DNA from 3 places in the Bacillus cereus group sp. BfR-BA-01360 genome. Region 2 is predicted to be linked to each of the others. Evidence: riboswitches for the same ligand, from Rfam matches in the RefSeq annotation. Region 2 holds a riboswitch; each other region holds the start of a gene.

Region 1 (3,279 bases), on a different contig from region 2:
TCATATCAACAAATGTATGGGATATCCCATAACGTGATAGAATGTCTGTTACAATTCGGTAAGTGCCACCGTATACGTCTTCTGATATAAGAACATGGTCTCCTTGTGAGAGAAGAAGAAAGGCAGTAGAAATGGCTGCAATGCCAGAGGCAAAAGCAAATCCTTTTGTTCCCCCTTCAAGAAGAGCAATTATATCTTCAAGCGCTTCACGTGTAGGGTTACCTGAGCGACTATAGTCGTATTTTCCAAAGGAATCTACATCAAACTGATGAAAAGTTGATGTATTGTAAATTGGAACGTTAACAGCACCGGTTTGTGCATCATGTTTATACTTGTTATGCAGTAACAGTGTGTCTAAAGAGTAATTCATATTTTTACACCTTCTTTTGCATATTGAATTGCTTGCTGTAAGTCCTGAATTAAGTCATCGCTATGTTCAATGCCAACGGAAAAACGAAGTAGACGATTGCATACACCTCGTGCAATTCGTACATCTGTTGGAATATCAGCATGTGTTTGTGTAGCTGGATATGTCATTAGACTTTCGACGCCACCTAAGCTTTCAGCAAATGTAATAATAGATAAAGATTGTAAGAAAGGATTTATCCATTTTTCATCGCGAAGACGAAAGGAAATCATGCCCCCTCTACCTGGATAAAATACGTCTGTTACACCGTCTTCTTCTTTTAAATAGGTCACAATTTTATTTGCATTTTCTTCATGTTGCTTCATCCGAAGTGCCAAAGTTTTCATTCCTCGTATTAATAACCATGAATCGAAAGGACTCAATACAGCACCAGAAGCGTTATGGTAATGGGCAAGCTCCGCACAAAGCCCGCTTCCTTTTGCAACAACAAGCCCGCTTAATACGTCGTTATGTCCACCTAAATATTTTGTTGCGCTATGTAGAACGATATCAGCTCCATCAGTTAAAGGTTGCTGTATATACGGTGTATAGAAAGTATTATCTACAATAAGCAGTAAACCATGACGCTTTGCAATGGTTGCAACAGCTTGAATATCAGTTACTTGCATTAAAGGATTGGTAGGTGTTTCGATGAAAATTGCTTTTGTCTTAGAAGTAATTGCGTGTTCAATTTGCTCAATCGATTGTGTATCTATGTATCTACATCGAATATTCCACTTTTTCTCATGTTCAGAAAATAAACGATACGTTCCTCCGTATAAGTCTTCAGATACGATAAGTTCATCATCGGAGCGAAATAGAGAAAGCACAAGAAGAACGGCCGCCATTCCAGAACTACAGGCATAGCCTTGATCACCTTTTTCTAAATCAGCAATTGCGCGTTCTACAAGACCGCGTGTAGGGTTACCAGTTCGAGAATAATCAAATCCAGTTGATTTTCCAATTCCTTCATGGCGATAGGCTGTTGAAAAGTAAACAGGGGGATTTACCGTACCTGTACCCGTTTCACTACGGTTTCCAATTTGAGCTAATGTTGTTTCGATTGTTGACATAGCAACATTCCTCCTTTATGAGATGGAAATTTAAGTATATGGTAATAGAAAAATAAAAAAAGCCTTCAAAGAAGAAGGCTTTCATTCAAATAGAGTCTTCTTCTTATCTCTCAAATTATTTGATAATTTGCTGGAATTAGCACCTTATTAACAAGTTTGTTAATGGTTGCTGAGGTGTCATAGGGCCAGTCCCTCTACCTCTCTAGATAAGAATACTTTGTATGAAATTTTATTATGTGTTTAACTTTACAACAAAAGATAAAAGAATTGCAACTTTATTTTGAAATTTTTTTATTTTTTATATTTTTTGTTGACTTTCCTTTTTTTGCATGCTAAGTTTATTAGAAAATCAGCAAATTTTGTTAAAGGAGAACAGATTTCCTTTTAATAACATAAATAGTAAGAACAAACTCTTATTAAGAGCGGTGGAGGGAAAGGCCCTGTGAAACCCGGCAACCTTCAAACAATATGTTTGAAACGGTGCTAATACCTGCAAAACAATTGGTTTTGCGTGATAAGAGGTGGATCGATGAAGTCCCCCTCTTTAAGGTGAAGAGGGGGACTTTTTATATTGATAGAAAAGAGGGAGATAAGTGAAATTACTAGATTTGTTATCAAAAGGGATTGTAATTGGTGATGGAGCAATTGGTACATTACTGCATTCACATGGACTACAAAGTAGTTTTGAAGAGTTAAATATATCAGATCCAGATTTAATTGTATCGATTCATAAACAATATGTAGCTGCTGGAGCTGATGTGATTCAAACAAATACATATGGTGCAAATGAGGCGAAATTGCGTACATATGGCTTAGAAAATCAAGTTGTACAAATTAATAGAGCAGCAGTAAAACTCGCGAAAGCAGCTGCGAAGGAGCAAAATGCGATTTTAGGAACGATTGGTGGAATGAAACATATTGGTGCCGTTACGACAACGAATATAGAGCGAGAATTTATGCTACTTGAACAGGCTGGAGCGTTAATAGAAGAAGAGGTAGATGGGCTACTGCTTGAAACATTTTATGATGAATTTGAGCTCATACATGCTATCAAAGTCCTAAGAAAACAAACAGATATTCCAATTGTGGCACAATTAGCACTTCATGAGGCTGGTACGACCCAAAATGGAAATGATGTAAATGAGATATTAGCACAACTCATACATAATGGTGCAAATGTGGTCGGCTTAAATTGTCAATTAGGCCCACTTCCTATGACGGAAGCTTTAAAAATGATTTCGATTCCGAAAGACGGTTATTTATCTGCTTATCCAAATGCTGGACTTCCAAATTATATAGAAGGACGCTATATATACGAAGGAAGTCCGGCTTACTTCGAGACGATGACACCGAAGTTTATTGAACAGGGGGTTCGTTTATTAGGAGGTTGTTGTGGTACCACACCGGCACATATTGAAAGAATGAAACGTGCAATTGCCAATCAAGTACCTGTTATAGAAAAGACGGTTGTTTCAAGGCCGCCAATCATTCATACGCATTCGGAGCGCTTTAGAGCGCATAGTACTCTTGCAGAGAAAGCGAAAAAACAAACGACAGTTGTCGTTGAACTAGATCCACCAAAAACATTGGATACACAGCGTTTTTTTGAAGGAGCTAAAGCATTAAAGCGAGCAGGTGCTGATGCGATTACATTGGCTGATAATTCGTTAGCTTCACCGCGCATTTCAAATATGGCGATGGGAGCGTTATTAACGAAGCATGATATACCAGTACTTACTCATTTAACGTGCCGAGATCACAATGTAATTGGATTACAATCGCATCTACTTGGATTGTCAG
Region 2 (3,279 bases):
GATTCTAAAAGTTCAAATGTTTCACCATCATATAATACATCAATTGCTGTTTCTGTACCTAATTTGCTACCGCCTTTAATTAGTACATATTTTGCACCTAAAGCATGAATTTTTTTTGCTGCTTCTTTCATGTCTGCAAGAGTAGTAATTTTCACACCACTTAATTGATATGCTTCAAATAAATTTGGTGTTACAATTAATGCTTTTGGTACAAGAACATCACGTAAGCAGTCATTTGTTTCCGGATGCAAGGCTTCGTCTGCCCCTTTACAAACCATAACTGGATCTACGACAACGTTTTTTAGATTATGTTTTTCGATTGTCTCAGCAACCATTTCGATAATCTCTACGGATCCAAGCATGCCTGTTTTTAATGCATCTACACCGACACCTTCAATTGTTGTTTCCAATTGTGGTTTTAATGTAGAAACAGGGATAGGAAATACGTTATGTGCCCAGCTATTATGTGGATCCATTGTTACGATTGTTGTAAGAGATGTCATTCCGTATACACCAAGTTCTTGGAATGTTTTTAAATCTGCTTGTATTCCGGCACCACCGCTTGTGTCAGAACCAGCAATTGTAAGTGCTTTATTTAATGTCATTGTAAAAGCCCCCTCAGGTGATATAATGATAACTGCATTTTTAATCATTATATCAATGTTGTGAATAAGTACAAAGTAAAAAAGTGGATTGTTCCATTGAAAGGATATCTATTTTTATCATAAACTGTAAGTTTATGTTCACTTAAATGTAAAGTTGCTTTGTTATATATGGAGGATGAAATAGGAGGAGAGTCAGAATGTTGATGGTATCTACAGGTTCCGTACCAACAAAAAACATTACAGGCATTCTTGGATTAGTAACGGGAAGTGTTGTTCAATCACGTCGCGTTGGAAAAGATCTATTTGCGAGTTTAAAGTCAATTGTTGGTGGAGAACTAGTCAGTTATACAGAAAGGCTAGAGGATTCTAAGAAAATAGTAAAAGAACGTATGGAGAAAGAGGCAAAAGAGTTAGGGGGCAATGCCCTTGTTGGTCTGCACTTTGAGATGGCCGCTGGGCAAGGTTCTTCAGAATTAATCGGTTATGGCACAGCTGTGATTATAGAGTAGTTACTAAGGGATACTTGTTTGTTATTGTGATATAGGATAGTTATATAGTTTTATTTTTTTGAAAATAAAAATAAACAGTTAATATATTGTTTTATAAAGATTCAGTAAATAAATTGACATTAGAAAATAATTGCTATAAAATCATTGGTAATTGCATAGTCTTATCAAGAAAAGGTGGAGGGACAGGCCCTATGAAGCCTTGGCAACAGCCGAATATCGGAATTGTGCCAAATCCTGCAGGTAATAAATCCTGAGAGATAAGAAGGAATTTTAGAGCGTGTTTTTAAACTGCTTCTTTCTCATTCAGGAAAGAAGCAGTTTTTTTATTTGTTTTATATAAGAAGGGAGTATGAGAAATGAGCGAATCATGGGGAAAAGGAACGATCTGTGTGCAAGGGGGATATACACCAAAGAATGGGGAGCCGCGCGTTCTACCACTTTATCAAAGTACAACATATAAATATGACACCTCAGATGATTTGGCGGCGCTTTTTAATTTAGAAGCAGAAGGGTATATCTATACGCGTATTGGGAATCCGACAATTGCAGCATTTGAGCAGAAGTTAGCAGAACTAGAGGGTGGTGTCGGTGCTGTTGCAACAGCTTCCGGTCAGGCTGCTATTATGCTTGCTATTTTAAATATTTGTAGCAGTGGTGACCATTTACTTTGTTCTTCAACTGTTTATGGAGGAACTTTTAACTTATTTGGAGTTAGTTTGCGTAAGCTTGGAATTGATGTTACATTTTTTAATCCGAACTTATCCGCTGATGAAATTGTGGCGCTTGCCAATGATAAAACAAAGCTTATTTATGCAGAATCACTTGGAAATCCAGCTATGAACGTTTTGAATTTCAAGGAATTTTCTCGTGCCGCAAAAGAACTAGACGTACCGTTTATTGTTGATAACACATTAGCAACGCCATATTTATGTCAGGCGTTTGAGCATGGAGCAAATATTGTGGTCCATTCTACAACAAAGTATATTGATGGGCATGCAAGCTCATTAGGTGGCGTTGTAATTGATGGAGGGAATTTTGATTGGACGAATGGAAAGTATCCCGAACTTGTAGAACCTGACTCAAGTTATCATGGTGTAAGTTATGTGAAGGATTTTGGGGAAGCAGCATATATTGTAAAAGCGCGTGTTCAATTGTTAAGAGACTATGGAAATTGTATGAGCCCCTTCAATGCATATATTAGCAATATTGGTTTAGAAACGTTGCATTTGAGAATGGAACGCCATAGTGAAAATGCTCTTACAATTGCAAAGTGGCTTGCTAAGCATGAGCGTATTGAGTGGATTAATTATCCAGGATTAGAGGGTAACGAAAATTATCCATTGGCACAAAAATACTTATCGAAAGGTACAAGTGGAGTTTTAACGTTTGGAATTAAAGGCGGACTAGAAGCGGCGAAAGAATTTATCGCAAATGTGAATTTGGCAACGCTTGTAACACATGTTGCAGATGCAAGAACTTGTGTTATTCACCCTGCTAGTACAACACATAGACAGTTAACGGAAGAAGATCAACGTTTAGCCGGTGTTACGTCAGATTTAATTCGTTTATCAGTTGGTATAGAAGATGTTTCTGATATTATTGCTGATTTGGAAGCAGCTTTAATTGGAGGCAAAACAAATGCCAATCATAATTGACAAGGATTTACCAGCTCGTAAAGTGTTGCAAGAAGAAAATATTTTTACCATGACAAAGGAGCGAGCAGAAAAACAAGATATTAGAGCTTTAAAAATTGCAATTTTGAACTTAATGCCCAAAAAGCAAGAAACCGAGGCACAATTACTTAGATTACTCGGTAATACGCCCCTCCAATTGGATATGCATTTACTTCATATGGAGTCGCATATTTCTCGCAATGTAGCGCAAGATCATTTAACAAGTTTTTATAAAACATTTCGCGATATTGAAAAAGAGAGATTTGATGGGCTTATTATTACAGGAGCTCCGATTGAAACTCTTCCATTTGAAGATGTGGATTATTGGGAAGAACTCAAGAAAATCATGGATTATTCGAAAACGAATGTAACGTCTACATTGCATATTTGTTGGGGAGCACAAGCTGGATTGTACTATCATTATGGGATTCCTAAATATCCGCTTGCAGAAAAAATGTTCGGTGTGTTCGAACATGAAGTACTTGAGCAACA
Region 3 (3,279 bases), on a different contig from region 2:
ATATTATTTGTCACTAGAATTGTAACAACTTTCAAAAGAGGTGGAAAGTATGAAAGATTTTAAACCTTCCGAGCTTATGACATCACTCCCAACACAATTTTTCGCTTCACTTGTCACAAAAGTTAATAAAGTAATTGAAGCTGGACATGATGTCATCAACTTAGGGCAAGGAAATCCCGATCAACCAACACCGCCGCATATCGTAAAATCTTTACAAAATGCAGCAGAAAAGGTGCTTCATCATAAATATCCACCATTTCGTGGACATAACAGCTTAAAAGAGGCAGTTGCAATCTTTTATGAACGTGAATATGGGGTAAAAATAAATCCAAAAACAGAAGTTGCGATTTTATTTGGTGGAAAAGCGGGATTAGTAGAATTGCCAATTTGTTTTACAAATCCTGGTGAAACGATTCTTGTTCCTGATCCTGGATATCCTGACTATTTATCTGGCATTGCTTTAGCGAAGGCAAAGCTTGAAACAATGCCACTATTAGCAGAGAATCATTTTTTACCGGATTACATGAAAATAAGCGAAGATACTGCCAAGCAGGCAAAATTAATGTTTTTAAATTACCCAAACAATCCAACTGGTGCGATCGCTTCAAAGGAATTCTTTGAAGAAACAGTCCGTTTTGCAAATGAACATAACATTTTAGTTGTTCATGATTTTGCTTATGGAGCTATCGGTTTTGATACAAAAAAACCGGTCAGTTTTCTACAAGCTAGAGGTGCTAAAGATACAGGCATTGAAATTTATACATTATCAAAAACATTTAATATGGCTGGTTGGCGCATCGCATTTGCAGTTGGCAATGAAAGTGTCATTGAAACGATTCATCTACTGCAAGATCATATGTATGTTAGTCTTTTCGGCGCTATTCAGGAAGCTGCTTGCGAAGCATTATTAAGTTCGCAAACTTGTGTAACTGAATTAGTGAACCGCTATGAATCTAGGAGGAACGCTCTTATTTCGGCATGTCATTCCATCGGCTGGAATGTTAAAACTCCAAAAGGGTCCTTCTTTGCTTGGTTACCAGTTCCAAATGGTTATCATTCTGAACAATTTGCTGATCTATTATTAAATCAAGCGCACGTTGCAGTTGCTCCGGGCATTGGTTTTGGAAAACATGGAGAAGGCTATGTGAGAATTGGCCTCTTACATACTGAAGAACGATTGCAAGAAGCTATTCATCGAATTGGCAAATTAAAAATTTTCAAAAAACCATTGACAACTTAAGTTATCTCTGTCAAAATTCAGATATCAAAAAAATTAAAATATTTCCAAATACTTCTTATCAAGAGCTGGTGGAGGGACGAGCCCGACGAAGCCCGGCAACCGATCTACAAATGTAGACACGGTGCTAATTCTCGCAGCGTTACGCTGACAGATAAGGAGCTGGTTGTAAAAAAACCTCTCCTTAGCTGAGAGGTTTTTTTATTTAACTAGGAGGTTATGAAAATGAGCGGAATAATTGCAACATATGTAATCCATGATGATTCTCACAACTTAACAAAAAAAGCAGAGCAGATTGCTCTTGGCTTAACAATTGGTTCATGGACACATTTACCCCACTTATTACAAAAACAATTAAAACAGCATAAAGGCAATGTTGTTCATGTAGAAGAACTCCCGCAACAAGAAGAGGTAAACAACTATCTTGGCAAAAAAGTAACAAAAGGTATAATCAAAATTCAGTATCCATCGTTAAATTTCAGTCCTGATTTACCAGCCATTTTAACGACAGCATTTGGAAAATTATCATTAGATGGAGAAATTAAACTTATCGATCTCACATTCTCAGATGATTTAAAAAGACAGTTCTCTGGACCAAAGTTTGGGATTGAGGAAGTGAGAAAGAGGTTACATGTTCATAATCGTCCACTTTTAATGAGCATTTTTAAAGGAATGATTGGGCGAAATATCGGATATTTAAAGACGCAGCTCCGTGACCAAGCAATTGGCGGAGTGGATATCGTAAAAGATGATGAAATTTTATTCGAAAATGCATTAACACCACTTGAAAAACGGGTTCGTTCAGGAAAAGAAGTGTTGCAATCTGTTTATGAAACGTATGGTCATAGAACTTTATATGCAGTCAATATAACCGGGCGTACTTATGATGTAAAAGAAAACGCGAAACGGGCAGTAAATGCTGGTGCTGATCTTCTGTTGTTTAATGCGTTTGCATATGGATTAGATGTATTACAACTACTAGCGGAAGATCAAGATATCAATGTTCCTATTATGGCTCACCCTGCTATTAGCGGTGCTTATACATCATCAAAATTATACGGCTTTTCCCATTCACTATTACTTGGGAAATTGCTTCGTTATGCTGGTGCAGACTTTTCTTTATTTCCATCTCCATATGGAAATGTTGCGTTAGAAAAAAAAGATGCCCTTCAAATTGCAGAAACATTAACAATCGCAGATTCTCATTTAAAAAGAAGTTTCCCTGTTCCATCAGCTGGCATTCACCCTGGATTTGTTCCATTTATCCTTCGTGACTTTGGAAATGATGTTGTCATTAACGCTGGTGGTGGTATCCATGGTCATCCTAACGGTGCACAAGGCGGAGGCAAAGCATTTCGTGCAGCAATTGATGCCACTTTACAAGGAACGCCATTACATGAAGTGGATGATGCTGACTTACATACCGCACTACAATTATGGGGAAATCCATCGCGTGAGGTGAAAATATGAGCATTCAAATTTTCTGCGACTTTGATGGCACAATTACAAATAGCGACAATATCATTTCTATTATGGAACATTTCGCGCCACCAAAGGCTGAGGAAATAAAGAAACAGATATTAGCTCAAGAGCTTTCGATTCAAGAAGGGGTTGAGCAACTTTTTCATTTATTACCGACCAATCTCCATGACGATATGATTGCATTTTTAAAAAACAACGCAAGTATACGTAGTGGTTTTCAGGAATTTGTACAGTTTATAAATAAAAATGACCTTTCTTTCTATGTCATTTCAGGAGGAATGGATTTCTTTGTGCACCCCCTTTTAGATGGGCTTGTTCCAAAAGAAAAGATTTATTGTAATGAAACTGACTTTTCAAAAGAATACATTGAAGTAAAATGGCCATATCCTTGCGATAAACATTGTAACCATCATTGTGGTCTCTGTAAATCCACGCTGATTCGAAGGCTTAGCTCTCAACAAGCTTTTCGCATTGTCATTGGTGATTCTATTACAGATTTGCAAGCAGCTAAGCAAGCTGATAAAGTATTCGCACGTGATTTTCTCATTACAAAGTGCAAA

What was found. A riboswitch is a leader RNA that binds a small molecule or an ion and turns the genes downstream of it on or off. The one in region 2 is predicted to bind S-adenosylmethionine.
Region 1: another riboswitch for S-adenosylmethionine. It lies ahead of MR056_RS13665 (bifunctional homocysteine S-methyltransferase/methylenetetrahydrofolate reductase); the one in region 2 lies ahead of MR056_RS07385 (bifunctional O-acetylhomoserine aminocarboxypropyltransferase/cysteine synthase).
Region 3: another riboswitch for S-adenosylmethionine. It lies ahead of mtnW (2,3-diketo-5-methylthiopentyl-1-phosphate enolase); the one in region 2 lies ahead of MR056_RS07385 (bifunctional O-acetylhomoserine aminocarboxypropyltransferase/cysteine synthase).

What each region holds. Positions count from the first base shown of each region.
Region 1 is NZ_JAKUFV010000014.1:6,713-9,991, reverse strand. It holds gene metC (cystathionine beta-lyase) at 1-370, opposite strand, end outside; gene MR056_RS13670 (methionine biosynthesis PLP-dependent protein) at 367-1,479, opposite strand; SAM riboswitch class I at 1,580-1,692, opposite strand; SAM riboswitch class I at 1,890-2,000, shown strand; gene MR056_RS13665 (bifunctional homocysteine S-methyltransferase/methylenetetrahydrofolate reductase) at 2,073-3,279, shown strand, end outside.
Region 2 is NZ_JAKUFV010000005.1:191,899-195,177, reverse strand. It holds gene pdxK (pyridoxine/pyridoxal/pyridoxamine kinase) at 1-605, opposite strand, end outside; gene MR056_RS07390 (YbjQ family protein) at 803-1,114, shown strand; SAM riboswitch class I at 1,273-1,378, shown strand; gene MR056_RS07385 (bifunctional O-acetylhomoserine aminocarboxypropyltransferase/cysteine synthase) at 1,471-2,769, shown strand; gene metA (homoserine O-acetyltransferase MetA) at 2,753-3,279, shown strand, end outside.
Region 3 is NZ_JAKUFV010000001.1:224,901-228,179, forward strand. It holds partial or broken gene MR056_RS01130 (carbon-nitrogen family hydrolase) at 1-35, opposite strand, end outside; gene MR056_RS01135 (pyridoxal phosphate-dependent aminotransferase) at 50-1,240, shown strand; SAM riboswitch class I at 1,293-1,398, shown strand; gene mtnW (2,3-diketo-5-methylthiopentyl-1-phosphate enolase) at 1,463-2,707, shown strand; gene MR056_RS01145 (2-hydroxy-3-keto-5-methylthiopentenyl-1-phosphate phosphatase) at 2,704-3,279, shown strand, end outside.